4 regions of the Acidovorax sp. FHTAMBA genome follow, and region 2 is predicted to be linked to each of the others. Evidence: riboswitches for the same ligand, from Rfam matches in the RefSeq annotation. Region 2 holds a riboswitch; each other region holds the start of a gene.
The links. Region 2 has a riboswitch for glycine ahead of gcvT (glycine cleavage system aminomethyltransferase GcvT). Riboswitches for the same ligand answer to the same signal wherever they lie in the genome.
Positions count from the first base shown of each region.

Region 1: it holds a riboswitch for glycine, as region 2 does, so the genes downstream of both, AAFF19_RS03625 (PBP1A family penicillin-binding protein) here and gcvT (glycine cleavage system aminomethyltransferase GcvT) in region 2, are expected to answer to the same signal.
Region 3: it holds a riboswitch for glycine, as region 2 does, so the genes downstream of both, AAFF19_RS11080 (D-amino acid dehydrogenase) here and gcvT (glycine cleavage system aminomethyltransferase GcvT) in region 2, are expected to answer to the same signal.
Region 4: it holds a riboswitch for glycine, as region 2 does, so the genes downstream of both, AAFF19_RS20990 (D-amino acid dehydrogenase) here and gcvT (glycine cleavage system aminomethyltransferase GcvT) in region 2, are expected to answer to the same signal.

Region 1 is NZ_CP152407.1:778,014-785,075, reverse strand. It holds gene AAFF19_RS03635 (molybdopterin oxidoreductase family protein) at 143-2,245, shown strand; gene AAFF19_RS03630 (type 1 glutamine amidotransferase domain-containing protein) at 2,497-3,180, opposite strand; gene AAFF19_RS03625 (PBP1A family penicillin-binding protein) at 3,451-5,829, opposite strand; glycine riboswitch at 5,990-6,079, opposite strand; gene AAFF19_RS03620 (iron-containing alcohol dehydrogenase) at 6,148-7,062, opposite strand, start outside.
Region 2 is NZ_CP152407.1:2,589,217-2,596,278, reverse strand. It holds gene AAFF19_RS12250 (electron transfer flavoprotein-ubiquinone oxidoreductase) at 1-1,631, shown strand, start outside; gene AAFF19_RS12245 (Lrp/AsnC family transcriptional regulator) at 1,704-2,162, opposite strand; gene AAFF19_RS12240 (TRAP transporter substrate-binding protein) at 2,551-3,522, shown strand; gene AAFF19_RS12235 (TRAP transporter small permease) at 3,648-4,142, shown strand; gene AAFF19_RS12230 (TRAP transporter large permease) at 4,228-5,505, shown strand; glycine riboswitch at 5,681-5,763, shown strand; glycine riboswitch at 5,785-5,911, shown strand; gene gcvT (glycine cleavage system aminomethyltransferase GcvT) at 5,962-7,062, shown strand, end outside.
Region 3 is NZ_CP152407.1:2,346,952-2,354,013, reverse strand. It holds gene AAFF19_RS11095 (LysR family transcriptional regulator) at 20-961, opposite strand; gene AAFF19_RS11090 (M20 aminoacylase family protein) at 1,039-2,244, shown strand; gene AAFF19_RS11085 (tripartite tricarboxylate transporter substrate binding protein) at 2,241-3,233, shown strand; glycine riboswitch at 3,242-3,336, shown strand; gene AAFF19_RS11080 (D-amino acid dehydrogenase) at 3,438-4,751, shown strand; gene AAFF19_RS11075 (hypothetical protein) at 4,778-5,212, opposite strand; gene AAFF19_RS11070 (hypothetical protein) at 5,206-5,382, opposite strand; gene AAFF19_RS11065 (LysR family transcriptional regulator) at 6,270-7,062, shown strand, end outside.
Region 4 is NZ_CP152407.1:4,499,228-4,506,289, forward strand. It holds gene AAFF19_RS20975 (AarF/ABC1/UbiB kinase family protein) at 1-1,296, shown strand, start outside; gene AAFF19_RS20980 (hypothetical protein) at 1,322-1,702, shown strand; gene AAFF19_RS20985 (YXWGXW repeat-containing protein) at 1,836-2,330, shown strand; glycine riboswitch at 2,563-2,682, shown strand; gene AAFF19_RS20990 (D-amino acid dehydrogenase) at 2,773-4,092, shown strand; gene AAFF19_RS20995 (cytochrome c) at 4,147-4,485, opposite strand; gene AAFF19_RS21000 (sulfite oxidase) at 4,487-5,698, opposite strand; gene AAFF19_RS21005 (PhnD/SsuA/transferrin family substrate-binding protein) at 5,915-7,062, shown strand, end outside.

The DNA.
Region 1 (7,062 bases), 1.8 Mb from region 2:
CCTTGGGGGCCGGAACACGGACAGCGCCAGTGCCGACGCCCGCAACCATGATTCCGCCTGCTCACGGCGCTCTGTAACCGCAGCGGTGGTGCGCCTTGGTAATAACCCTAAGTGTACTGACCGTTACCCCACAGCAATAGCCATGCCCATTTCGCCCACCCACCCATCGGCAGATTCCTCCACCGTACGGGGCGCGTGCCCCCACGACTGCCCGGACACCTGCGCGCTGCTGACCACCGTGGAAAACGGCATCGCCACCCGCGTGCAAGGCAACCCCGCACACTCCCACACCGACGGCGTGCTGTGCGCCAAGGTGAGCAAATACACCGAACGCACCTACCACGCCGAGCGCATCCTCACACCGCTCAAACGCACGGGTGCCAAGGGCAGCGGGCAGTTCACCCCGGTCAGCTGGGACGAGGCACTGACGGACATCGCACAGCGCCTGAAGGCCATCGCCGCACGCGCGCCCGAGGCCATCCTGCCCTACAGCTACGCCGGCACCATGGGCATGGTGCAGGGTGAGAGCATGGACCGGCGCTTTTTCCACCAGCTGGGCGCATCGCAGCTCGACCGCACCATCTGCGCGTCGGCCGGGGCCGAGGCGCTCACGCAGACGCTGGGCGGCAAGGTGGGCATGAAGGTGGAGTTTTTCGCCGAATCGCAGCTCATCCTGATCTGGGGCAGCAACTCCATTGGCAGCAACCTGCACTTCTGGCGCTACGCGCAGCAGGCCAAACGCAACGGCGCCAAGCTGGTGTGCATCGACCCGCGCAAGAGCGAGACGGCCGACAAATGCCATGAGCACATCGCCCTGCGCCCGGGCACCGACGCCGCGCTGGCCCTGGCGCTGATGCACGAACTGATCACGCACAACTGGCTGGACCACGACTACATCGCCCACCATACGCTGGGCTGGGAACCGCTGCGCGAACGCGCCCTGCAATGGCCACCCGAACGCGCGGCCGAGGTCTGCGGCATTCCGGTAGAACAGATTCGTCAGCTGGCCAGGGACTATGGCACCACGAAGCCCGCCGCCATCCGCCTGAACTACGGCATGCAGCGTGTGCGCGGCGGCGGCAATGCCGTGCGCGCCGTGGCCTGCCTGCCCGCGCTCACCGGTGCCTGGCGCCACCGCGCGGGCGGCATGCTGCTGTCGAGCTCCGGTCAGTTCCCCGTGCAGCGCGCGGTGCTGCAGCGGCCCGACCTGATGCCTCAACGGACAACGGGTGGTACGGCCCGCACCCTCAACATGGTCACCATTGGCGACGACCTGCTGCGCGAGGCCGCGCCCGCCTTCGGCCCGAAGGTGGAGGCCATCGTGGTCTACAACAGCAATCCCGTGGCCGTGGCGCCCGACTCGGGCAAGGTGGTGCAAGGCTTTGCGCGCGAAGACCTGTTCACCGTGGTGCTGGAGCACTTCAAGACCGACACGGCCGACTACGCCGACTACATCCTGCCCGCCACCACACAACTCGAACACTGGGACGTGCACCTGAGCTACGGCCACACCGACGTAGTGCTCAACCGCCCCGCGATCGCGCCGCAGGGCCAGGCGCGCAGCAATGCGCAGATCTTCCGCGACCTGGCGGCGCACATGGGCTTCACCGAGCCCGGCTTTGCCGACAGCGACGAGGCCCTGTGCCGCCAGGCGTTTGGCGATGCGGTGGACTACGCACTGCTTGAAAGCCAAGGCTTTGCCACGCTGGCGCTGCCCGATGCGCCGTTCGCCGAAGGCAACTTCCCATCACCCTCTGGAAAGTGCGAGTTCTACAGCGCCCGCCTGGCCGCGCAGGGCCTGGACGGCCTGCCCGACCACCTGCCCAACTACGAACTGCAGGGCACGGACGCCCGCTACCCGCTGGCCATGATCTCGCCGCCCGCGCGCAACTTCTTGAACTCCACGTTTGTGAACGTGCAGAGCCTGCGCACCATCGAGGGCCGCCCGCTGCTCGAAATCCACCCCGACGACGCCGAAGCGCGGGGCATCGCCAACGACGCCGTGGTGCGCGTGTTCAACGACCGGGGCAGCTACCTGTGCCACGCCGCCGTCTCGCGCCGCGCAAGGCCCGGTGTGGTCAACGGCCTGGGCATCTGGTGGCGCAAGCTGGGGCTGAACGGCACCAACGTGAACGAGGTGACCAGCCAGGCACTGACCGACCTGGGCCGCGCGCCCACGTTCTACGACTGTCTGGTGGAAGTGGAGGCCAGCGCAGTGGATGCACCGGCGCCGGCCTCTGCCTGATAGCAGCTTCACAACGCCGACGGGCGGGTGCGGATTGCCTGGCTGGTTGGATGCGTCGGATTGGCCCCAAACCGTTCGGGCTGAGCCTGTCGAAGCCAGGGCTCCGATGCAGCACCCAGAAACGCAAAATTGATAGCTGCCAGCGCGTATACATCAAGCCCCACAAGCCAATCTGGCTTGAATTGTTCTTCACCGTTGCAGTAGAGCACGGCTCCATGAAAGGGGCCCAAGCCCCTTTTTCTTTGCGTTGGTCACTTGCCCAGTTGGCTGAGCAAAGCCTTTGCGCCCGGCTCCGACGATGCCGGGTTCTGCCCCGTGATCAGCGCACCATCGGTCAGCACATGGGGTGCCCAGTCGGTGCCTTTGGAATAGTGTCCACCGTTGGCCTTGAGCATGTCTTCCACCAGAAACGGCACGATGTGCGTCAGCTGCACGGCCTCTTCTTCGCTGTTGGTGAAGCCGGTCACTTGCTTGCCCTTGACCAGCGGCGACCCGTCGGGCGCCTTGGCGTGGCGCAGCACGCCGGGCGCGTGGCATACCAGCGCCAGCGGCTTGCCGGCCGCAAAGGTCTTTTCAATGAGCGCGATGGACTGCGCGTCTTCCGCCAGGTCCCACAGCGGGCCGTGGCCGCCGGGGTAGAACACGGCATCAAAGTCCTCGGCCTTCACGCTGGACAGCGGCACGGTGCTGGCCAGCTGTTTTTGCGCCTCGGCATCGGCCTTGAAGCGGCGCGTTGCGTCGGTCTGGGCGTCTTCGTCGTCGCTCTTGGGGTCCAGCGGAGGCTGGCCGCCGCGGGGCGACGCGAGCGTGATCTGCGCGCCGGCATCCTTGAACACGTAGTACGGTGCTGCAAACTCTTCCAGCCAGAATCCGGTCTTTTTGCCGGTGTCGCCCAGTTGGTCGTGGGACGTCAGAACCATGAGGATGTGTGCCATGGAGGTCGCTTTCGTTAGGGGTTGATGTGAAACACCAAACTGGCACCGTACCAGCCACAAGGCCCGTTGTCCCGCAATGCCGGCAGGTTTGCGGCATTGGCTTACAGCATGGCGCTGCCGCGCGTTCCGCACCCATCGCAGTTCAACGCAGGTGCCGCGCCAGAAAGTGCGCCACAGGTCGGGGAAGCACGCCTCAGCCCGGTCCGCTGTGACCGCACCTTGAAACCAACGCGGTGCGGCGACGCCGTATCACTTCAATTTTGATAGCTGTCAGCGCATATCCATCCATCGCCAGAGGCCATTTTCATCCCTATTTTCCAGCGCCACGGCCGAATCGCGGCGCCTCTCCAGGCCGCATTCGAACGGGCTTTGCACAAAGGCGGTACGGTCATCCACGCAAGTACCAAACACGTATTCGGGGTACAGGTAGTCGTCGCCAAAGCGCATCAGGTCGAGTGGCATGGTGCGCAGCACCGGCTTGCGCCCCTGCACGGCCACGGCCATGTAGTCCGTCCATACCGGCAGTGCCTGCGTGCCGCCGGTGTGCCGGCCCAGGCTGCGCGGCTGGTCGTAGCCCATCCACACGACCGAGGCCACGCCCGACGAGTAGCCTGCAAACCACACGTCGCGCGCGTCGTTGGAGGTGCCGGTCTTGCCCGCCACGTCGGGGCGGCCCAGCGCCCTGGCGCGCCTGCCGGTGCCGTGCTCGACCACGTCGCGCAGCATGCTGTCGAGCACGAAGGCGTTGCGCTCGGACACCACGGCGGCGCGGGGCGATGACCCTTGCGCCTCGTACAGCACCTCGCCGCCGCGCTCGCTCACGGTGCGGATCAGCCGGGGCTGTACCAGCGTGCCACCATTGGCAAACACGGCGTAGGCCTGCGTCAGCTGCAGTGGCGTGACTGCGCCCGCGCCCAGCGCCAGCGGCAGCCGGGCCGGGTTGAGCGCGGGGTCAAAACCAAAGCGGGTGGCGAACTGCTGCACATACTGCACTCCGGCCGCTTCCATCAGGTTGACCGCCACCATGTTCTTGGAACGCACCAGGCCGCGCCGCGCGGAAATGAAACCTTCGTAATTGCCACCATAGTTGCGCGGGCTCCAGGCGGCGCGACCGCGTGCGGCGGGGGTGACCACGCGCTGCGTATCGTCGACCAGCGTGCCCGGTGCATAGCCCTTCTCCAGCGCGGCAGAGAAGATGAACGGCTTGAAGGTGGAGCCGGGCTGACGCAGGGCCTGCACCGCATGGTCGAACTGGTTCAGTGCGTGGTCGAAGCCGCCCGCGAGCGCCAGAATCTCCCCGGTGTCCGTGTCCATGGAGACCAGCGCCCCTTCCATGCCGGGCAGCTGCGCAAGGCTCCACTGCTGGCGTGCGTCGGCCACCACGCGAATCACCGCGCCCGATGAAATGCGCCGCTGCGTGGGCGTATCGGGCGCCAAGGCCTCGCGGGCGCTGGCAGTCAGGCGGCTGCGCGGAATCTGCACGCGCGTGCCGTCGCGCAGCAGCGCAGAAATGCCGCCCGCCTGCGACGCCTCGCGCACCAGGGCCACCCGCAGTTCACCGCTGTCCCGGTACGGCGCCAGCGCTGCACTCAGGGCCCGGGGGTGGCCGTTTCGGGCGGCCTCGGTGTGCGATAAGCGTGCCTCGGGGCCCGCATAGCCCTGCGACGCCTGCGCGCGCAGCAGCCCGGCGCGCAGCGCGCGCGTGGCGGCCTGCTGCTCTGCCAGGCGCAGGGTGGTGACCACATCCAAGCCCAGCGAATACGCCGCTTCTCCAAACCGGTCCACCACCATCTTGCGCGCTTGTTCCACGGCAAACGCTGCGGCAGGGTCGATGGAACGTGGCTGCGTGCGCAAAGCGAGCACCTCGGCACTGGCCGCGTCGTAAGCGGCGGTGTCCAGGTAGCCCAGCGCGTGCATGCGCTGCAGGATGTATTGCTGGCGCACGGTGGCGCGTTCGCGGTTGGCCACCGGGTTGTAGGCCGAAGGCGCCTTGGGCAGGCCGGCCAGCATCGCGGCCTCGGCCACTGTCAGCTCGTCCAGCGTCTTGTCGAAGTACACCGACGCGGCCGCTGCAAACCCGTAGGCCCGCTCGCCCAGGTAGATCTGGTTCATGTACAGCTCCAGGATCTTGTCCTTGCTGTACATGGCCTCCAGCTTGTAGGCCAGCAGGATCTCCATGAGCTTGCGGCTGTAGGTTTTGACACGGCTCAGAAAGAACACCCGCGCCACCTGCATGGTGATGGTGCTCGCGCCCTGGGCGTGCTCGCCAGACACCACATTGCGCAGCGCAGCGCGCGCCAGGCCGGTGAAGTCCACCGCGCCGTGCTCGTAAAACCGCGCATCCTCAATCGCCAGCAGCGCCTGGCGCACGTGCGCCGGTATGTGGCCAATGGGCACGAAATCGCGGCGCTCTTCGCCGAACTCCGCCAGCAGGCTGCCGTCGGCGGCATAAATGCGCAGGGGCAACATGGGGTCGTAGTCGGCCAGGTGGTCTACCGTGGGTAACTGTTGCCACAGCAGGTGCAGCACCCAGGCCCCACCGGCGCTGCCGGCCAGCACCAGACCGGCCAGGAAGCCGCAGAGAAATTTGAGCGCCGAGCGCTTATTGGGCGCCACGGCAGGCGCGGCAGCAGAGGGTGATGAAGACATCCAGAGGGATTTCGGGCTGAGCAGTACCCGTCGATGACGGGCCTGCGGCGCCTCTCCCCCTGTCCTTGGTACCTGAGAGTTTCAGCTGCGGTGGCAGCCAGCCCCTTCGGTGGGCCCCCGCCCGCGTTGCGCAGTGCGGCGGCCTCTCTCCAGTCGGCGATGGTCTCTTGCGGTCCGGTGTGCCTGAGCGATGATGGGAGTTTGCGCCTTCGGCGGGGGCGGTGCCGCCCCTCTCTCCCGCAAGATAAGGGTTTACTCTAACCCACGCGCACAAACCAAACCCGGCCCCAAGGGTATTGACGGCCCTGGGCGGGCCGCTTACAGGGCGGCTTCGAGGATGCGACGGCTCACGGCGGGCGTGATCTCGCGCTGCTCGCCCAGCTGCACCATGCCATGCGCTTCGAGCTGCGCCACCACGGTGGTGACCACCTCGGCACCCAGACCGTAGCCCGACAGGCGCGTGGCGATGCCCATGCTTTCAAAGAAATCACGCGTGCGCTCGATGGCGGCGGTGATGCGCTCGTCGTCGGTGCCCGTGGTGATGCCCCACACGCGCTCGCCGTACTGCAAGAGCTTTTCGCGCTTGGCCACCCGGCGCTCGTTGAGCAGCGCGGGCAGCACGATGGCCAAGGTGCGCGCGTGGTCGATGCCGTGCAACGCGGTCAGCTCGTGGCCGATCATGTGCGTGGCCCAGTCCTGCGGCACGCCGGCGCCGATGAGGCCGTTGAGCGCCATGGTGGCGGCCCACATCAGGTTGGCGCGGTCGTCATACACCGGCTCTTGTGCTGTCAGCAGGCGCGGGCCCACCTCGATCAGCGTCTGCAGGATGCCTTCGGCAAAACGGTCCTGCACGGGCGCGTTGACCGGGTAGGTCAGGTACTGCTCCACCGTGTGCACAAACGCATCCACCACGCCATTGGCCAGCTGCTGGGGCGGCAGGGTGTAGGTCTTGGTGGGGTCGAGCACCGAGAACTGCGGGTAGGTGTGCCGGCTGCTGAAAGGCAGCTTGGCCCCCTTGGCGCGGTGGGTGATGACGCTGCCGCTGTTCATCTCCGAGCCTGTGGCGGGCAGCGTGAGGACAGCACCAAACGGCAGCGCACTCTTCACGTTGCGGCCGTATTTTTCAAGGATTGACCAGGGCTCCCCCTCCAGCGGAACGGCGGCCGCGATGAACTTGGTGGCGTCGATCACCGAGCCGCCGCCCACGGCCAGCAAAAAGTCAAACCCGCCCTC
Region 2 (7,062 bases):
GCGGTGGCCCCGGCGGTTTGGCCACTGCGATCCGCCTGAAGCAGCTGGCGGCCGAAAAAGGCCAGGACGTCTCGGTGGTGGTGCTCGAAAAAGGCTCCGAACCCGGCGCCCACATCCTGTCGGGCGCCATCATGGACCCCAAGGCCCTCACGGAGCTGATACCCGACTGGAAAAAGCGCGGCGCACCGCTGAACCAGCCCGTCACCGACGACGCCTACATCTTCCTCAGCGAAAAGTCGGGCTTTCGTGTGCCCAACATGTTCCTGCCGCCATTTGCGCACAACCACGGCAACTACATCATCAGCCTGGGCAACCTGACCAAGTGGCTGGGCGAACAGGCCGAAGCGCTGGGCGTGGAAATCTTCCCCGGCTTCACTGCGGCTGAAGTGCTCTACAACGACAACGGCTCCGTCAAGGGCGTAGCCACCGGCAATCTTGGCATCGGCAAGGATGGCGAGCCCACCGAGAACTTCCAGCTGGGCATGGAGCTGCTGGGCAAATACACCGTGTTCGCCGAAGGCGCACGCGGCCACCTGGGCAAGCAGCTGATCGCCAGGTTCCACCTCGACAAGGACCGCGACCCGCAAAGCTTCGGCATCGGCGTCAAAGAGCTGTGGGAGATTGACCCCAAGAAGCACCAGCCCGGCTTTGTGATGCACACCGCTGGCTGGCCCATGGAAAACGACACCTACGGTGGCGCCTTCCTGTACCACCTGGAAGACAACAAGGTGGCCGTGGGCTTCGTCACCGGCCTGGGCTACCAGAACCCCTACCTCAGCCCGTTTGAAGAGTTCCAGCGCTGGAAGACGCACCCCAACGTTCGCTACTACTTCGAAAACGAAAAGGGCGAGATCACGGCCAAACGCCTGTCCTACGGCGCGCGTGCCATCAATGCCAGCGGCATCAATGCCCTGCCCAAGACGGTGTTCCCGGGCGGCGCGCTGGTGGGCTGCAACGCAGGCTACCTGAACGTGGGCCGCATCAAGGGCAGCCACGCGGCCATCAAGACCGGCATGCTGGCCGCAGAAGCCGCCTACGACGCCGTGGTGGCAGGCCGCCAGCACGACGAACTGACCGCCTACCCCGAAGCCTTTGAAAAGAGCTGGCTGCACACCGAGCTGAACAAGGACCGCAACTTCAAGAACTGGTTCAAGTACGGCCTGACCACGGCCACGCTGATGAACGGTTTCGAGCAGTTTGTGTTGCGCGGTCACATCCCCTGGACGCTGCACCGCGACAAGCCCGACCACGCCTATCTGAAGCCTGCGGCCGAGTGCAAACCCATCGTCTATCCCAAGCCCGATGGCAAGCTGACGTTTGACCGCCTCTCCAGCGTGTTCATCAGCAACACCAACCACGAAGAGAACCAGCCCTCGCACCTCACGCTCAAGGACCCGAGCGTGCCGGTCAACATCAACCTGGCCAAGTACGCCGGCCCCGAGGCGCGCTACTGCCCCGCCGGTGTGTACGAGTTCGTGCCCGACGAGGGCAAGGGCGGCGGTGCCCAGCGCCTGCAGATCAATGCGCAGAACTGCGTGCACTGCAAGACCTGCGACATCAAGGACCCGACGCAGAACATCGTGTGGGTGACGCCGGAAGGCGGTGGCGGGCCCAACTACGCCGGCATGTAATTGCCACAAAACTCATAGCGCTTTGCGCTTGATGGGCCTGCGTTGCAGGCCTTTTTCTTTGGGAAAACCGGTCTAACCCGCAAACAGCGGCAGATCCGCCTTCTTGAGCGTGCGCAGCACAAAGCTGGAGCGGCTGTGGCGGATGCCCTTGATCTTGTAAAGCTTCTCGCGCAGCAGGCGCTCGTAGTCGCGCGTGTCTTTCACCACCACCCGCAGCAGGTAGTCGTAGTCGCCGGAGACGAGGTGCGCCTCGATCACTTCGGGAATGCTGGCCAGCGTTTCGCCAAACTTTTCGAGCGTGTTGTCCGAATGGCTGTCGAGCGTGACCTGCACGAGCACGGTGTCAGCCAGGTCGAGCGACTGCGGGTTGATGCGCACCGTGTAGCCCTGGATGACACCGGCCTCCTCCATCTTCCTGATGCGGCCCCAGCAGGGCGACGGGCTCAGGCCCACGGCCTGGCCGATTTCTTGCAGGCTGGCGCGGGCGTTGGCCTGCAGCACGGCGAGAATTTTTCTGTCGAGACGATCCATCGGCCTGATTATTCGCTCAGATCTCCATTTGCAGAAGGATTTTCTGCAGCAACCCATTTTTGAAGCGAATTCAGCAAATTCATCTCCGCCGTGCAGCGCATACTTCTTCCATCAAGGCGCTCTTACCGGAGCGCACGAAATGACAAGGCCCCGGCTGGTTACCGCCAGCGCGGGGCCCTTGGCATGGAGCACTGCGCGATGCCCACCAACCGTGCATGACAGGAAGCTGACGCCCTGCATTGATAAGCACGCTTACCAGCACAAACCCCGATGCTCCGGCCACCGGCGCGACACCATAATTTCCCAGCGCTGGCACACTGTGCCAACCTGCCTTGCACGCAGGGCCGCTGCCCCGCTGCAGCGCTCACCACATCCCACAGGAGACACCATGCAATTGACCAAACTCGTCGTTGGCTTGAGCCTTGCGCTCGGCTTTGTGGCCACCGCTGCCGCACAGACCACCATGCGCATCAGCATCTCGACGGCCCAGAACTCTCACCAGGGCGTGGCCATCGACACCTTCGCCAAGGAAGTCGAAAAACGCACGGGCGGCCGCTACAAGGTGCAGACCTTCTACAACGGCGCCCTGGGTGGCGAGCGCGAATCGATTGAAGCCGTGCAGCTGGGCACGCAGGAGCTGGCCTTCAGCTCCACCGGCCCGGTGCCCAACTTCGTGCCTGAGGCGCGCATCTTCGACGTGCCCTTCCTGTTCCGCGACAAGGCCCACGCCCGTGCCGTGCTGGACGGCCCCATCGGTCAGGAGATGCTGACCAAGTTCGACAGCAAGGGCTTCAAGGCCCTGGCCTGGGCCGAGAACGGTTTCCGCCACATGACCAACAGCAAGCGCTCGGTGACCGCGCCTGAAGACCTCAAGGGCCTGAAGATGCGCACCATGGAAAACCCCGTGCACATCGCCGCGTACAAGGGCTTTGGCATCATCACCACGCCCATGGCCTTCCCCGAAGTGTTCACCGCCTTGCAGCAAGGCACTGTGGACGGCCAGGAGAACCCGCTGCCCGTGATCATCTCGGCCAAGTTTGACCAGGTGCAAAAGCACCTGACGCTCACAGGCCACGTGTATTCGCCCGCCATCTTCGTGATGAACAAGGCGTCGTTCGACAAGCTCTCGGCCGCTGACAAGCAGGCCTTCATCGACGCTGCCAAGGAAGGCACCAAGGCCAACCGCGCCCGCGTGGACGAAGACGATGCCAAGGGCGTTGCCGACCTGCGCGCCAAGGGCATGACGGTGGTGGACAACCCCGACAAGTCCAAGTTTGTGGCCGCGCTGGCACCCGTGAATGCGGAGTTTGAAAAGCAGTTCGGCAAGGCCACGCTCGACAAGATCCGCGAATACAAGTAAGCGCAGTGTGCAGCATTTGCTACAATTTCAGTAGCACATAACGCCCGTAGCATAAGCGCTACGGGCGTTTTTCATCTGTTTTTTGTTCTGTTCATAGCCTCTGATTCCCTGGCGTTGTCCGCCCCATGAAAAAAGCCTTTCTGTTGTTTGAACGTGGCACCACGTTTGCCGCACTGCTGGGCGCGTGCGCCATGCTGGTCGTAGCGTCCGCGCTGGGCATGTTCCAGATCGTGACCCGTTTTGTGCTGGAACAGCCCGCCGAGTGGACGGAGGTGCTGATCCGCTTCAGCCTGATCTGGATGGTGTTTCTGGCCATCCCCAGCGCGTTTCGCCAGGGCGCAATGGTGAGCGTGGACGTGCTCTACCGCTGGAGCCCACCGCGTGTGCGCAGGGTGCTCGACTACATCGTGGCGCTGGCTGCGCTGGCGCTGATTGGCGTGATCATCTGGTGGGGCTGGGACTATGCGCAGCGCGGTGGCGTGCAGTCGATGGCGGGGCTCGAATCCGTCTCCATGTTCTGGGCCTACGTGGCCATGCCGGTGGGCGGCGTGTTCAGCGTCATCGGCATCATCGGCTGCCTGGTCGACCCCCACCGCCTTGAGCTGGAGACTGCGCAATGAGCGACGCGACGAGCCGCCTCAAGCGAGCGAACGGCCCCCTCGGGGGGCAGCGAGAACATGCAATGCCGAGCGTGGGGGTCCACCAATGACTCCAGTCATGATCACCACCATGGTGCTGTGTTTTGCACTCACCGTGTCCGTGGCCGTCTCCATCGGCCTGGCCTCCATCCTGGGCATCCAGGTGGCCAATGCCAACATGCTCATCTCGGTCAAGGAGATGTTCGCCTCGATCAACAAGTTTCCGCTGGCCGCCATTCCGTTCTTCATCCTGGCGGGCAACCTGATGGAAACCGGCGGCATCTCGCGCCGGCTGGTGGAGTTTGCCAAGAGCATCGTGGGCGGGGTGCAGGGCGGCCTGCCCATGACCTGCGTGCTCACCTGCATGATCTTTGCAGCCGTGTCGGGCTCGTCGGTGGCCACCACGTTTGCGATTGGCGCCATCCTGATCCCGGCGCTCATCAAGCACGGCTACCCCACCAGCTATGCCGCCGCGCTGCAGGCCACCAGTGCCGAGCTGGGCGTGATCATCCCGCCCTCGATTCCGCTCATCCTGTATGGCGTGAGCGCCGAGGTGTCGATCGGTGAGCTGTTCATCGCAGGCTTTGGCCCGGGCGTTCTTATCAGTGGCGCATTGATGCTTTTCGTATGGGCCTATTGCAAATGGAAGGGCTGGGGCAAGAACGACGGTGACGGCCGCATGCCCCTGGGCCGGGCCACGCTGCAGGCGGGCTGGGCGCTGCTGATGCCGGTCATCATCCTGGGCGGCATCTACGGCGGCATCTTCACGCCCACCGAGGCATCGGCTGTGGCGGTGTTCTATGCGCTCGTCATCGGCGTGGTGATCTACCGCGAGATCCGCATCAAGGACCTGTTCGGCATCCTGCGCAAGTCGGCCATCTCGTCGGCCGTGATCATGTTCATCATTGCCAACGCCGGGCTGTTTGCCTTTCTCATCACCCGTGCGGGTGTACCCGATGCGATTGGCCGCTGGCTGGAAGCGGTGCTGCAGTCGCCCACGCTCTTCCTGCTGGGCGTGAACGCGGCGCTGTTCATCATCGGCATGTTCATCGAGACCAGCGCCGCCATCATTGTGCTGGCGCCCATCCTGGCACCGGTGGCCATGCACTTTGGTGTGGACCCGGTGCACTTCGGACTCATCATGGTGGTGAACCTGGCCATGGGCATGATCACGCCGCCGTTTGGCGTGAACCTGTTTGCGGCCTGCACGGTGGCGCGCATATCGCTGGACCGCATCGTGGGGCATTTGATTCCGTTCGTGCTGGTCATCATGGCGTGCCTCATGATCGTGACCTACGTGCCGCAGCTGTCGCTGGGTTTGCGGGATCTGGTCTACGCAAAGTAGCGAGTGCAGTGTTTCACGCTTTCTGGCACGCAAGAAAACGTCTTTTCGGCCATGGCCGCGTTGCAAATCCTCGCGATACCGCCCGGTATCGCTGTGGTTTGCGCCTTGCCAGTGCCAAAAATCCATTTTTCTTGTTTGCGCCATCAAGCGTCAAACACTGCACTAGAATCGCCCGGTCAGGAGAGAGTGCCAGCCCTAAGGGCCACCGCACCGCCGAAGGCGCAGGCAACAGCCGAACGCTCAGGCAAAAGGACTGACAACCGCCCGCAGTGATGCGGGCGTTCCCTTGCTGGAGAGAGATGGCCCGCCGCACCGCGTTATGAGGCCATCCACCGAAGGAGCAAACCGCACGGCCAGCCAGGGCAGTGGGGCGAATCTCTCAGGTAAAGCGGACAGCAGGGCAAATCCCGTGGCCACCGTGGTGGCTACGGCCCCCATTTGCCCCGGAGTTCCGCCATGTCGTCAGCCAACGCCCCCCTGCTTGCCACGCCCCTGAACGCCCTGCACACCGAGCTGGGCGCCCGCATGGTGCCGTTTGCCGGATATTCCATGCCCGTGCAGTACCCCGCGGGCCTCATGGCCGAGCATGTGCACACGCGCACGGCCGCCGGCCTGTTCGACGTCTCGCACATGGGCCAGCTCAAGCTGGTGGGCCCCGATGCCGCCGCAGCCTTCGAAACCCTGATGCCCGTGGATGTGATCGACCTGCCCGTGGGCAAGCAGCGCTACGGCCTGCTGCTCACCGACGAAGGCACGGTCATGGATGACCTGATGTTCTTCAACCAGGGCGTGGTGGACGGCGAGCCCACCCTGTTTGTCATCGTCAACGGCGCGTGCAAGGTGGACGACATCGCGCACATCCAGGCGCGCATCGACCAGCGTTGCAAGGTGGTGCCGATGCCCGACCACGGCCTGCTGGCGCTGCAGGGCCCGCAGGCGGCCACTGCCCTTGCACGCCTGGCGCCCGGTGTGGAAAAGCTGGTGTTCATGACCGGTGGTGCATTCAGCATTGCAGGCTGCGACTGCTTCGTGACCCGCAGTGGCTACACCGGCGAGGACGGCTTTGAAATCTCGGTGCCCGCCGCCCAGGCCGAAACCCTTGCCCGCGCGCTGCTGGCCCAGCCAGAAGTGAAGCCCATTGGCCTGGGCGCCCGCAATTCGCTGCGCCTGGAAGCCGGCCTGTGCCTGTATGGCAACGACATTGACACCACCACCACGCCGCCCGAAGCGGGCCTGAACTGGGCCATCCAGAAGGTGCGCCGCACCGGTGGCGCGCGTGCTGGCGGCTTCCCGGGCGCCGACAAGGTGCTGGCGCAGATCGACAACCCCGCCAGCCTGCAGCGCAAGCGAGTGGGCCTGGTCGCGCTGGAACGTGTACCGGTGCGCGAACACACCGAGCTGCAAAGCACCGATGGGCAAAAAATCGGCGAAGTCACCAGCGGCCTGCTGGGGCCCACGGTGAACGAGCCCGTGGCCATGGGCTATGTGGCGCCCGCCTTTGCAGCCATCGGCACGCGCGTGAACGCCATCGTGCGCGGCAAGGCCGTGCCGATGGAG
Region 3 (7,062 bases), 240 kb from region 2:
CTCTCAATCACTGCACTAACTACTCACGCAAGGCTTGGTGTGCTGTCACATTGCCGAGCCAGTTTGGCAAGTGCTCGCGCACGATGCCCAATGCGGGTGCCTCCTGGCGCTGCGCGGCAACGACCAGCCCGAAACGCCCCGTTGCATCAAGGTGCGGCACCACCGGCAGCGGTACCAGCCCAGGCGCCACGGCGGAAATGGTGAGCAGGATCGCATCACTGTGCTGCGCAACATCCGCCAGGCTCATGGTTTCGTCGCAACGCAACGTAACCATATCATCGGGATTGGCCTCGGGGCCGTAGCGGGCAATCAGCATGCGTGCCACCTCGTCGCTCAGCGGCGTGGAGGCGACCGGGTATGCCGTGATGTCGGCCAGAGTAACGGTCCTGCCGAGCCGTGCCAACGGGTGGTCTTTTCGCACCAGAAAGCCAGCCCCGAGTTCGAAGGCGAGGTCCACCCTCAAATCCGCAGAAGGACGCATGTCGCGGATATCGACGATCGCCGCATCCAGGAGCTGCTCGCGCAGTGCATGAATCAGCACCGCGGTGTTGCCGCGGGAAATCTCGACCTTCAGCCGGGGATGGTGCTCAGCCATATGCCGCATGAGCGGCGTGCTCAGCAAGGCGCCGGGTGCCGAGCTCAAGCCAACACGAAGCGTGCCGATCAACCCTGCGTGCAGGGCCTTGCCAGCGTGCCGCAGTGTCTCGGCGTCGCTGACGAGCAGCCGAGCGCGGTTGAGCACTTCCCGCCCGAAGGGTGTCAAGGCGATGCGGCGGCCCAGGCGGTCGAACAGCGTGCCGCCGAGCTCAAGCTCCAGGCTCTGGATGCTGCGCGTGAGCGCTGGCTGGGTCAGGAACAGGGCCGCGGAAGCCTGTGCGAAGGAGCCGATGTCTGCAACCACCACGAAATGTCGAAGCTGTACCAACGTCATCTTGATTTTCTCGTGAAACTCATCGGTCAATGCACATTAATGCATTGGACTTTAAAACAAACGCTTTTTAACATGCGTAATAGTTCATCCACCTTGGGGGTCATGTTTTGGAACGTCTCAGTGATCAGCAGCTTCAGGAGTTCATTGCGGTGCGGCGTGATATCCACCGGCACCCGGAGCTGGCCTTCTCTGAACACCGTACCAGTGCTCTGGTCGCGGAAAAGCTGGCGTCCTGGGGTTACACCGTTACCACAGGGCTTGGTGGAACGGGCGTGGTGGGGCAACTGCGACGCGGCACTTCGAGCCGCGCGATCGGCCTGCGCGCAGATATGGATGCGCTGCCGATCGAAGAGGCAACGGGTGCCGAGTGGTCCAGCCGCCACCATGGGGTGATGCATGCCTGCGGCCATGACGGCCACACGGCGATGCTGCTGGCTGCGGCACGCCACTTGGCGGAATCATCCGGCAGCTTCGACGGCACGCTCAACCTGATCTTTCAGCCAGCCGAAGAAGGCGGGGGCGGCGCCCTCAAGATGATGGAAGACGGGCTGTTCGAACGTTTTCCCTGCGACGCGATCTTCGCAATGCACAACATGCCGGGGTACGCGCAGGGTCAACTGGTGTTTCGCAGTGGGCCAACCATGGCCTCATCGGATTACGCGACGGTCTTATTGCACGGCACCGGCGGCCATGGCGCCATGCCCCACCGCGCAGTGGACCCGCTGGTGGCTGCAGCCTCCGTAGTCATGGCATTGCAGACAATCGTCTCGCGCAGCGTCGACCCGATGCAGCCTGCCGTCGTCACCGTGGGCGCCCTGCACGCGGGGGCGGCCAACAACGTCATCCCCTCCTCTGCCCGGCTGGAGCTGAGCGTGCGTGCGCTCGATCCGCAGGTCCGCCGCGACATGGAAGTGCGCATCAAGAATCTGGTACGTCTGCAGGCCGAAAGTTACGGGGTTCGGGCCGAGGTGGACTGGCGCCCCGGCTACGCCGTCCTGGTGAACGACGCGACGCAGACCGCCCGGGCTCTCGCGATCGCTCAGGCGCATTTTCCGCCTGAGCAGGTCATCGCCCAGGGGGCCATGCTCACGGGCAGCGAAGACTTCGCCTTCATGCTGGAGCGGGTGCCCGGTAGCTATCTTTTCATCGGCAACGGCGTGGGGCAGGAGCCTGGTGCCTGCATGGTTCACAACCCCGCATACGACTTCAACGACCACAACATCGGCGTTGGCGCCGCGTACTGGATAGCGCTCGTACAGGAGCTACTTGACTCTTCTTCCCCCACCACTAAAGAAACAGGAGACTCCCCATGATCATCCATTACAAGACCCTGATGGCCGGCGCGGCCATCGCCCTGGCCGCCCTTTCAGGCATGGCCCAGGCACAGAACTATCCGACTCGTCCGGTGACAATGCTGGTGCCTTACCCGGCCGGGGGCCTGTCTGACGTCATCGCCCGCTCGGTCAACAACACACTGGGCAAGCAGCTGGGACAACCCGTAGTGATCGAGAACCTGGGTGGCGCGAGCGGCTCTATCGCCGCGCAGAAGGTGCTCAACGCCCCGAGCGACGGCTATCAGCTTTTCCAGGGCTCGCCCAATGAACTCATTTTGGCCCCACTGGCCATCGCGTCCATCAAATTTAAGAGCGAGGACTTCCGCCTCGTGCAGATGATCGCAACGGCACAGATTGCTTTCCTGGCCCGTAAGGGCCTGCCCGTCAGCACTGTCGACGAGTTCCTCGACCATGCCCGAAAGGCGGCGCAGCAGGGCCGCCCCGTGACCTACGCCAGCGTAGGCCCAGGTTCGTTCTACCATTTGTTGGGCGAGCACCTCTCCAAGGTGACGGGAATTCCGATGGTCCATGTGCCCTACCGTGGCTCGGCGCCGGCCGAGCAGGACTTAATGGCCAACCAGGTCGATTTCTTTCTGGCACCGTATGGCAAGAAGTATGACGAGATGCACAAGCAAAATCGTCTTCAGGTGCTCGCCATGCTCAACAGCGAACGGCTTGAGGGCGTGAAGGGCTTTCCCGCCATTACCGAGAGCAAGCAACTTAAGGACTTCACCTTCAACATCTGGACGGGCTACTTCGTGAAGAAGGACACGCCCGAGCCAGTTGTCGTTGCTTTGCATAAAGCCATCACGGAGACGCTGGCCGACCCGGGCGTGCACCAGGCACTGGAAGCGAACAGCCAATTGCTGGCGAAACCGCTTCCGCTAGCCGCAGTAGACAAAGCCTATCTCGATGGAATCCACCAATTTCGCGCCATCGCCAAATCGATACAGCTACAACCACAGTAATATCAACACTGTATCGATCGGGAGAGCCCGGCCTGTGAAATGGGCTGGCGCCGAAGGAGCAACCGCCCCGGAAACTCTCAGGCAAAAGGACCGGTCAATACGCAACAAACTCTGAAGAGTGGCCGGGACTCGTCCCCCGGCCCGCCGCAGGAGCAAATCAGCGCGAGCGCTGGTGAATCTCTCAGGTCCCAAACAGAGGGGGTCATGGGCCGCACGCAGTGTGCGGCCCATGCCTACCTGTTTGACGGCTTTGAACGCGAGACTCCCATGGCACACCTCATCGTTATCGGCGGCGGCATCACCGGCGTCACCAGCGCCTACGCATTGGCCCGTGCTGGCCACGAAGTCACCCTCATCGAAAAACACCGCTATGCGGGCATGGAAACCAGCCATGCCAACGGCGGGCAACTGTCTGCCTCCAATGCCGAGGTCTGGACCCATGCGTCCACCTTGGTCAAGGGCTTGAAGTGGATGTTCACGGCGGACGCCCCCCTCCTGGTCAATCCGCGCCCGAGTTGGCACAAGCTCAGCTGGTTTGCAGAGTTCGCTGCGTCCATTCCGAAGTACCGCGACAACACGGTCGCTACCACGCGCCTGGCCGTTGCCGCGCGTGAGCACCTGTTCAGCTGGGCGCGGGACGAGGGCATCGATTTCGACTTGAAGGAGCGCGGCATCCTGCACATCTATCGAGACCGCGCTGGTTTCGAGCATGCAGGCCAGGTATCAAAGCTTTTGGCAGAAGGTGGCCTTCCACGCCGAGCCGTCACCCCCGATGAAATGCGCGCCATCGAACCAACGCTCACCGGCGAATTTTTTGGGGGCTGGTACACCGAGAGCGACAGCACAGGCGACATCCACAAGTTCACGCACGGACTGAGCTTGGCATGTTCTCGTTTGGGCGTGAAATTCATGACCGCCCACACCGTGGAACGTGTACGGAGCACGGGCAAAACTGCCCAGGTGATGCTGGCAAATGGGACGGAGATCGACGCAGACGGGGTTGTAGTCTGCGCCGGCGTGCGCAGCCGCGCGCTGGGTGCACAGCTCGGCGACCGGCTCAACGTCTACCCGGTCAAGGGGTATTCCATCACCGTCATGCTCGACGATGAACAGAGCCAGGCCGCTGCGCCGCAGGTCAGCCTGCTCGATGACGAGACCAAGCTGGTCACGAGTCGCTTAGGCCTCAACCGCTTCCGAGTGGCCGGTACGGCAGAGTTCAACGGCTACAACCTCGACATCCGTGCTGATCGCATTCGGCCGCTGGTTAGCTGGGTGAACCAGTGTTTTCCTGACGTGAGCACGCGTCGGGTCGAACCCTGGGCAGGCCTGCGCCCGATGCTGCCCAACATGATGCCGCGCGTAGGTCCAGGAAGGTACGCCAACGTGTTTTACAACACCGGTCACGGCCATCTGGGTTGGACGCTGTCGGCTATCACGGCTTACCAGTTGGGCCAACACGTAGAACGCTGGGACAGAGTACGCATGCCACTGCCCGTGCCAGTGGAGAGCATGGCTTAAACTGCGCTTCAATGCGCTCAATGCGCTTAGGCTACGCTGAACAAGCCTTCGTGATTTGCCGCGCGGCACCGGATGACGCCGTTTTTGGGCGTTTTTGGCCTTTGGCACCGCCCATTTGCGGTCGATGCCCCCGGCAATCGGCGATGTAGTCCTCCAGCAGGCGGCAATTTATCGCGCGCAGCGCTGGCACCTGGTTCCCCCCAGCTCACCATCGACCACCTGGGTGACCGGCACAAGGCGTCTTGCAGCTTTTGGTCGTCGCTGAGCTTGGCTTCGTTGAGGCGGCCCTTCAGTCCAGCGCTGAACGCCTCGCCGCCATTGCGCGAAATCTCACTGCCGAACAGGTCCCGCGTCAAGCTCATGTGGAAGTTGGCCTTGCGTTGCAGCAGCGGCAGGTCGACCACACCGAGCGCGCGCACGCGCTCTACGTCGTAAGGGTCGGTGATGCCCGCCTTCACCATGGCCGAGCAGGTGCCTCGATGGTACGCTGCACGCCTGTCTCACCCACTAACAGGTGATGTGCCTCCTCGGTCAACATGAAACGGCAGGAGCGCAACAAGGGGTCGAAGCCGCTTTCGGCCAGCGCGGCGAGCTGCATCTTGCCGTCGCGGTCGGTGAAGCAGGTGAACATGAAGAAGGAGACTCAGTCCGGCGTGAGCTCGTTGAAAGCTCCCAGCATGCGATGGTTGTCCTGCTGGCAGCTGAGCCGCTCCAAGCAGAACCCATTCCTTCCACCATTAGAGGTACTTGGGGTGCCACGTCTCCAGGGCACGCAGCAATTGCTTGTCGGATGACAAGTCCACGTTGTTCGGCATGCCCGCGTCCAAGCTGACCGCAACGGCATGCCCGCGTCCAAGCTGACCGCAACGAAGTTGTCCGCGCGCACGCTCTCCAATGTCTCGCAATTCGTTTAACTCTTGATGGTTGGATAACAAAGGCGGCGTTCATACGTCCTCTTACAATTCTGCAAAATAATGCACAAAATCGTGTGATTAATATGCATTAATATGCATTAATATGCAGATTACTGTGAATTGCGTATTTGGCATAGATCAGAGACGGATCTCTCCGCAGAAAGTCCCGGCTGCGCTTCATCTTGCTTGTGAGGCCGCAGAACGGGGCCATTGCTGTGATACGACACTTAAAGCGAGACCACAGCTTGTCAAAGTTGACAAACTGCACCTAGTAGAGCATTCCGAGCTTGGACCTGTCGCCATTCGATGGGGGCCGACGCGGGCGTGATGCCGCAACGCGAGCTGAGGTCGCAGAGGCACAGCGCTCGAATCCCGTGTACGAAGCATCAGACGATGCTTGATTGGCGCAGTCGCGCTGCGGGGGTGGCATTGCCGACTGCATCGGCAAGGACTATCTGATATGCGCTACAGGACAATCGACCAAGTGATCGGCAATGCGCCGCTGAGCGCAGAGACGGCACAAGGAAGTTCAAGGAAGCAATGCGTCAGGACGGCAGGTTTACAAGCAGTCGGTGGCGCACTAACGAACAAAGGAAAAGAGGCCATGGAGCTTCGGCATCTGCGCTGCTTCCTTGCTGTCGCGGAAGAACTGCACTTTGCGCGGGCTGCAGAGCGGCTTCACATCGACCAGTCGCCGCTGTCCCCCACCATCAAGGAGTTGGAGGAAGAACTTAACGCCCGCCTTTTCGTTCGCACGACTCGCAGCACGCAACTGACCTGCGCGGGGCGGCTGTTCGTGGAGCACGTTCCGCGCGTCTTCGCGGCGCTGGATCAAGCCCGTGATAGCGTCAAGTCCGCCGCCAACGGTTTTCACGGCCAGTTACGGATCGCCTTGTCCGACGGCATCACGCCATTGCGCCTACCGTCGCTGTTGGCGCGTAGCCGCGAAGAAGATCCCGAGGTGGAAATCCGACTGTTCGAGGTATCGTCGGATCAGCAGATCAAGGGGCTTCATAGCGACCTGTATGACGCTGGCTTCTCGATGGCTGAAGACGCGGGCGACGGCATCGTGATGACTCCCGCGTGGGAGGATGAATTGATGGTGGCGGTGCCAGCCCGACATCCTGCGCTCGCCTTCAAGCAAATTCCACTGAAGGAAGTGCTCCGCTATCCATTGGCGCTGGGCGACCCGGCCGTTTTCGAGGGCCATGTGCGCCAGGTCGATCGTTTCCTCCGCACGTGCGGTCAGGAGCCGCTGATCGCGCAGCGCGTTGCCAGCTTCGACGTGATGATGACCCTGGTTTCCGCCGGGCTTGCTTTGGGCTTAGCGGGTGCGGCGCACATCGCTTCCAGCCGCGAATCGGGCGTCGTGGCCCGGCGCTTGGCGGGCAAGCCGC
Region 4 (7,062 bases), 1.9 Mb from region 2:
CTGGCCGCCGCCCGCATCGGCGTGGCCCAGCTGGGGCACCGCGCCCGCACACCATCGGCCCAGGCGCAGGCCGACCACGAAGCTGCCCTCGGTCGCATCCTCTTTGGCGCACTAGGCCAGCTGCGGGGTTCGGCGCTCAAAGTGTCGCAGCTGCTCAGCATGCACCCGGGCCTGCTGCCCGGCGGCGTTCGGCAAGAACTCGCACGTGCCCACCACCAGGCCCCGCCGCTCAACCGCGCGCTGGTGGGCCGCGTGTTCCGCCAGGCGTTCGGGCAGGAGCCTGAGGCGCTGTTTGACCACTTCGAGCCCACCGCCTTTGCCGCTGCCAGCCTGGGGCAGGTGCACCGCGCGCAGCTTGCGGGGCATGGCACCGTCGCCGTGAAAGTGCAATACCCCGGCATCGCCGCCACCATCACGAGCGACATGCAGCTCATGCGCACCGCCCTGCGCGCACTGGCGCACACCGGCATGCCCATGCCCGCAGACGCCGTGGTGGCCAGCGTCATGGACGAGATCGAGGCCACGCTGCTGCGCGAGGTGGACTACCTGCAGGAGGCCGAACAACTGCAGTGGTTTGCCCGGCACGCCGCGCGGCCGGGCGTGGTGCTGGCCGAGCCCATCCTTTCGCACACCCGGGCGCAGGTGCTCACGCAGCAGTTTTTGCCGGGCCAACCCCTGGTCGCCTGGCTGGCGACGCAGCCCGCGCAGGCCGAGCGCGACCGGGCCGGGCAGCACCTGTGGGACTGGTTCATGCACTGCATTTTTGTGCTGGGCCGGGTGCATGCCGACCCGCACCCCGGCAACTTCCTGTTCGCACCAGACGGCACGGTGGGCGTGCTGGACTTTGGCTGCACGCGCGAACTGTCGGCACACTTTCGCACCCAGGTGGCCAAAGCGTGGTCAGCGCTGCTGCGCGCCCCCACCGACCCGCAACGCGATGCGCTGGTGCTGCAGGCCTACCAGGCGCTGGGCCTCGTGAAAGCCGACCTCGCCCTGCAAACCTACACCGCCGAACTTGCCCCCGCACTGGCCGACATGCAGGCCTGGCAGATCGAGCCCTTCACCCGGCCCGTTTTCGACTTCGGCGCCAAGACGCCGCCCCCCATCACGCCCGCACGGCACCAGCGCGCACTGGGGCAGCACCTGTTGCAGGTGCCGGGCGAGATGCCCTCGTTCGAGCGCATGTGGATGGGCCTCATGCACCTGCTCACCGGCCTGGGCGCCCGGGTGCACACCCGCCGCGCAGGCTTTCTGGCAGTGGATGGCGACGAAGCCGCTACCAGACCGGTCGTCTGAATCCTTCACAAAAAGGAACCCCTGCATGAACATGCTGTTGATGATGGCGGCCGGGGGCCTGGCCCTGGTGGGCGTGGTGCACTCGGTGCTGGGCGAGGTCATGGTGTTTCGCACGCTGCGCACACGGAGCATGGTGCCCACGGCCGGGCACCCCGTGCTGCGGGAATGGCAGGTGCGCATTCTCTGGGCCACATGGCATCTGGCCTCCATCCTGGGCTGGGCCCTGAGTGCCCTGCTGTGGCGCCTGGCCAACGCACCTGCCGATGCAGATCTGCGCACGTGGCTGGCCCAGGTTGCCGTGGTCGCGCTGCTGGCCAGCGCGTTGCTGGTGCTCGGCGCCACGCGCGGCCGGCACCCGGCCTGGGCCGCGCTGCTCGCCATTGCCGCGCTGGTGGCGTGGCATTGAGGGGCCAGGGCAACCGGCTCGCGCAGAGAAACACAACTTCACAAGACTTCGCAATCTGCCTACAGCGGCTTGACGATGGGCCTGCACGATGAAGTCTCCGGTTCCGCAGGGAGCCTTTCTCAAGGAGATCATCATGGCCCGCAACGCAATCGCCGCCCTTTCCATCGCACTGCTCTCGCTGGGTGCCGCAGGGGTGGCGCAGGCACAGACCAGCGCCACCGTTGTCATCCAGTCGGGACAAGCCCGCCACTACCAGAGCCCGGCGCCTGTGGTGGTGCAGCATGCGCCTCCGCCCGCACGCTACGAAGTCATGCCGCGCCCCCGCCGCAATATGGTGTGGGTGCCTGGCCACTGGGAATGGCGCGGCCACCGCCATGTCTGGAACCAGGGCCACTGGATCAAGGCGCGGCCCGGCTACCACTACCGTGAGGCCCGCTGGGTCGAGCACGGTGGCCGCTGGGAGCTGCGCCCCAGCCGCTGGGATCGCGATGGTGATGGCGTCCCGAACCGCTATGACCGCGACCACCGCGACCGGGACCGTGATGGCATGGCCCACCGCGGCGATCGCGACCGTGACGGCGTGCCCAACCGCCACGACCGCCGCCCGGACAACCCCTACCGCCAGTGAGCACGCTTGAACCACCACCGCGCCAACGCACCACCCGGCCCCCGGGTGCGTGGGGGCGGGTCGTCGCCTGCATCAGCAACGATTGCGGTGCATTAGCGCGGCAAGGCGGGTTGAAGCAATGGCTTCACCCCTAGAATCGGCCTCGCAGGAGAGCAGGACGGGCTGGAGGCCCGCCACTGCACCGAAGGCGCAAACTCCCATACACGCTCAGGTTCCGTACTGCAACCATTCATCAAAGCCGTCTGGAGAGCCGCCCCACCCCACCTGGCGTGGTGGCGCACCGAAGGAGCAAACCGCGCGCCATGTGGGCTGCGCGGTGAATCTCTCAGGTACCAAGGACAGGGGGAGCGGCAGCTTGGCAGACGCGCGCCAGCTGTTGCTATTTAAATAATAGCTGCCAACGCATGTCCATCAAGCGCTGAACCCTTAAAAGGCTTCAAAAATGCGCGTGATCGTTTTGGGCGCCGGCTTGCTCGGCGTGACATCGGCTTACTACCTGCAGCAGCTCGGCCATGAGGTCACGGTCATCGACCGCCAGGGCACGCCCGGCGCCGAGACCAGCTTTGCCAACGGTGGCCAGATCTCGGTGAGCCATGCCGAGCCCTGGGCCAACCCCAGTGCCCCGCTGAAGGTGCTGCAGTGGCTCGGCCAGGAAGATGCGCCTCTGCTGTTCCGCATCCGCGCCGACATGCGCCAGTGGCTGTGGGGCCTGTCGTTCCTGCGCAATTGCACTCCGGCACGCACCCGCCACAACATCGAGCAGATCGTGCGCCTGGGCACCTACAGCCGCGACACGCTGCAGCAGCTGCGCGCCGCCACCGGCATCCAGTACGACCAGCGCACGCAGGGCATCCTGCACTTTTATACCAACCAGAAGGAATTCGACGGCGCGCTGGCACCGGCCGAGCAGATGCGCCAGCTCGGCTGCGAGCGCCAGGTGATCAGCGCCGACGAAGCCGTGCGCCTCGAACCCGCGCTGGCCCACATCCGCCCGCAGCTGGCGGGCGCCACCTACACGGCCGAGGACGAATCGGGCGACGCCAACCTGTTCACCCGCGAACTGGCCAAGCTGTGCGAGGCAGCGGGCGTGCAGTTCCGCATGGGCCACCACATCACTGCACTGCGCGAGGCAGGCGGCCGCATTGACCATGTGGAAGTGACCAACGCCGAGGGCCGCTTCGAGCGCGTGCGCGGCGATGCGTTTGTGATGGCCATGGGTTCGTTCAGCCCGCTGCTGGCGCAGCCACTGGGCATTCGCCTGCCCATTTACCCGGCCAAGGGCTATTCGGTGACCATGCCGGTCAAGGACGCATCGATGGCGCACCAGGTGAGCCTGACGGACGACGAGTTCAAGCTCGTGTTCTCGCGCTACACCAGCGAACGCGGCGGTGACCGCCTGCGCATTGCAGGCACGGCCGAACTCAACGGCTACGACCGCAATCTGAACCAGGTGCGCTGCGAGGCCATCGTGCGGCGTGTGGAGCAACTCTTTCCCGGCGCGGGCGACGCGAGCCAGGCCCAGTTCTGGACCGGCCTGCGCCCGGCCACGCCGAGCAATGTGCCACTGATTGGCAAGACCAAAGTGGGCAACCTGTTCCTCAACACCGGCCACGGCACACTGGGCTGGACACATGCCTGTGGCTCGGGCAAGGCGCTGGCCGACATCGTCAGTGGCCGGGTGCCCGAGGTGGACTTTGCGTTCCAGGGGTTGCAAGGGCGCGCAGCCGGGGCGGCGCTGGTGCCGTCGCGCACCGCGGCCTGAATTTGCGCCGGGTTGCAGCGAAGGTAACGCTGCAACCGCCATGAAACGCGGCGCTTACTTGGCCGCGCCCGTGGCATGGGCCACAAACTGCGCCACCGCCTGCATGTCCTTCTCGCTCATGCGCTCGGCATAGGAGGGCATCACGCCGATGCCTGCCTTCAGCGCGCGCAGCACGCGCCCGGCATCAGGCTTCAGCTCGTCCAGCACCGGGCCCACCTGGCCCTCGGCACCGGCCGCCTGCAGCGTGTGGCACACGGCGCAGGCGGGCTGGATCTTGGTGAAAAGCTCCTTGCCGCGCGCCAGTTCGGCCGGGTCGGCAGCCCAGCCCGCCGCGCAGGCGCTGGCCAACCCCAGGGCAAGCCCGGCGCTGCGGGCCCGGAAGAACCACACCATTTCAGGCAACCGTGACCGTCACGGCGTGGTCACGCCAGCTGGCATTGTTGTAACCGCCCAGGTTTTCCTCGCGCTGCTCGGGCTGCACATTGCCCGCCGTGTCGGTGGCGCGGCTGGTGAGCACATGGGTGCCCGCATCGAGGCGCACAGGCAATGCAAACTGCCGCCATGCGAAGGGGCCCAGGTCCGGCCCGATGAGCCGGGCAGCCTGCCAGGTCTTGCCGCCATCGACCGAGACTTCCACACTTTTGATGCTGCGCGTGCCACCAAAGGCCACACCGTGCACCTGCACCTGACCGGGCTTGATCGCCCCCTTGTCGGGCAGCGGGCCGTTGATCCAGGACTTCACACCCATCTCCCACACCGAGGGCTGGTCGGGGCTGGCCTTGGAGCCCGGTGGCGACATGCGGTAACCGTGCGACATGATGCGCGCCTGCGACTGTGCGCTGGTGAAGGCCACGCGCTTGACGTACTTGATGTTGTTCACACCCTGGTAGCCGGGCACCACCAGCCGCAGCGGGCCGCCGTGTGCAAGTGACAGCGGCTCGCCATTCATCTCCCAGGCCAGGAGCGCGTCATCCAGCGCCTTGACGGGCACCGAGCGCTCGACCAGCACGGAGAGCGGATCCACACCCTCGGGCAGCTTCTCACCGCCCGTGCCGGTCAGGTAGGCAGCTCCGTCTGCCAGCCCGCCAAGAGCTGCCACCACGTTGCGCAACGGCACGCCGCTCCACACCACGCAACCAGCGGCGCCCACTTGCCAGGGCGTGCCGCTGGGCTTGCTGGGGAAGAAGCCACGCCCGTTGCCAGAACACTGCAGCACGGTGGCCACCGTTTCCACGCCCAGGGTCTTGAGCTCGGCCACGGTGAGGCTGCGGGCGTTCTTCACGCCCTCGATCGACACCGACCAGGCGTCGCGGTCGTTCAGGACAGCGACATCGGGCGCTGGCAGGTTATTGCGCACATAAAGCTGGTTCGAAGGGGTGATGACACTGGTACCGAATGCGGAGCGGCGCGTCTCCAGGGTGTTGCTGCTGTGCACGATCAGCGCGTCGGGGGTCTTCCAGTTGGCGTAGGCCGGCAAGGGCTTGGCGGCGGCAGCCGCCTGCTGGGCCCGCGCGCCCCCGGCCCATCCCGCCAGGCCCAGGGCACTCAAAGCAGCGGCACTGCCGGCAAGCATGTGTCGGCGCGGCAGGTTGGTGAAATCGTTCATGGAAAGGTCTCCAAAGATGAAAAGGGGGACGGCAGGAACGGCGCAGCCACCAGGGCGCGTCGCGACCAAACGGCATTTTGTAGACCACCTGGGCACCAGGGGTGAAACATTGCGTTAGCGAACGTAAAACATGCAAAAACATGGAAACATTCGTAGACACGTCGTGCTGAGTGCGCATATTTGACGGTTCGTTTGCACATTACAAGGAATGACGCCATGACCGCCGTGAAGAAGCCCATACGCCCCCGTGCCGCTGCGCTGATGAGCTTGCTCCTGATCTGTGGCCCTGCACTGGCCCAGCTCTCCACGATGGTGGCAGTGGAACCCACCGAGCGCAAGGCGGCGCACTCCATCTTGCGGACGGCGGCGGAATCGGGCCTGTCCAAGGCCGCCGGGCAGTCGGTGACGCTGGTGACCAGCGATGACCTGGCCGATGTGATGCGCGCCACGCGCAGCGCGGGCTACGACATCTTCATTGGTCCCGCGCAGGTGGCGGCGTCGGCACTCGACCGTGGCTACGAGCTGGTGGGGACCACGCAAAAATCCGAAAAATACCTGCTCGTGGCTTTGCAGCAGGTGGATGCCGTTGCCGCCATGAAGGGCCGCAGGCTCTATCTGCCCCAGCAGGACTCGCTGTACACCTACATGGCGCGCGGCATGCTCAACGAGGCCGGGATTTCGTTTCAGGATCTGCGCGCCGTGCAGTACGAGAAGTTTCCGCAGGCGGGCCTGTCGGCCCTCATGCTGGGCACGGCCGACGCCACCGTGGTGCGCGAGGACGACTGGGCGCAGTGGGCTTCCACGCAGTCCGGCAATCTGCGGGTGCTGGCCACTTCGCAGCTCGTGCCCGGCGGCTTCTCGGTGGTCGTGAAAAAGGACATCCCCGCAGAAACGCGGGGCCGCCTGGCACAGTGGTTTGCCACGTCGTCCACCGCCAGTGGTCTGCCCCTGGTCACCGTGCGCCCCGAATCCATCGAATACCGCCGCGTTGCCGAGCTGGGCCTTTTCACGCCCACCAGCCTGCCCGGAGTAAGCCGCATTACCGCCAAGGAAGCCCAGGGTCTGCTGGCGCAGGGCGCTGCCTTGGTGGACACGCGCACCGAAAAGGAATTCAAGGCCAAGCGCATCCGGGGCGCCCTGTTTGCGGCGTATGTGGAAAAGAGCCTGAAGGATGTGGCCTTCAACGCTGCGCAGGATGACTTCCAGGCCCTCGACAAGTTGCCCAATCTCGACAAGGGCAAGCCCGTGATCTTTGCGTGCAATGGCGCCGAATGCTGGAAATCCTACAAGGCCGCCAAGGTGGCAGCAGCCAAGGGCTTCAAGTCGGTGTACTGGTTGCGCGGCGGCCTGCCCGAGTGGGATGC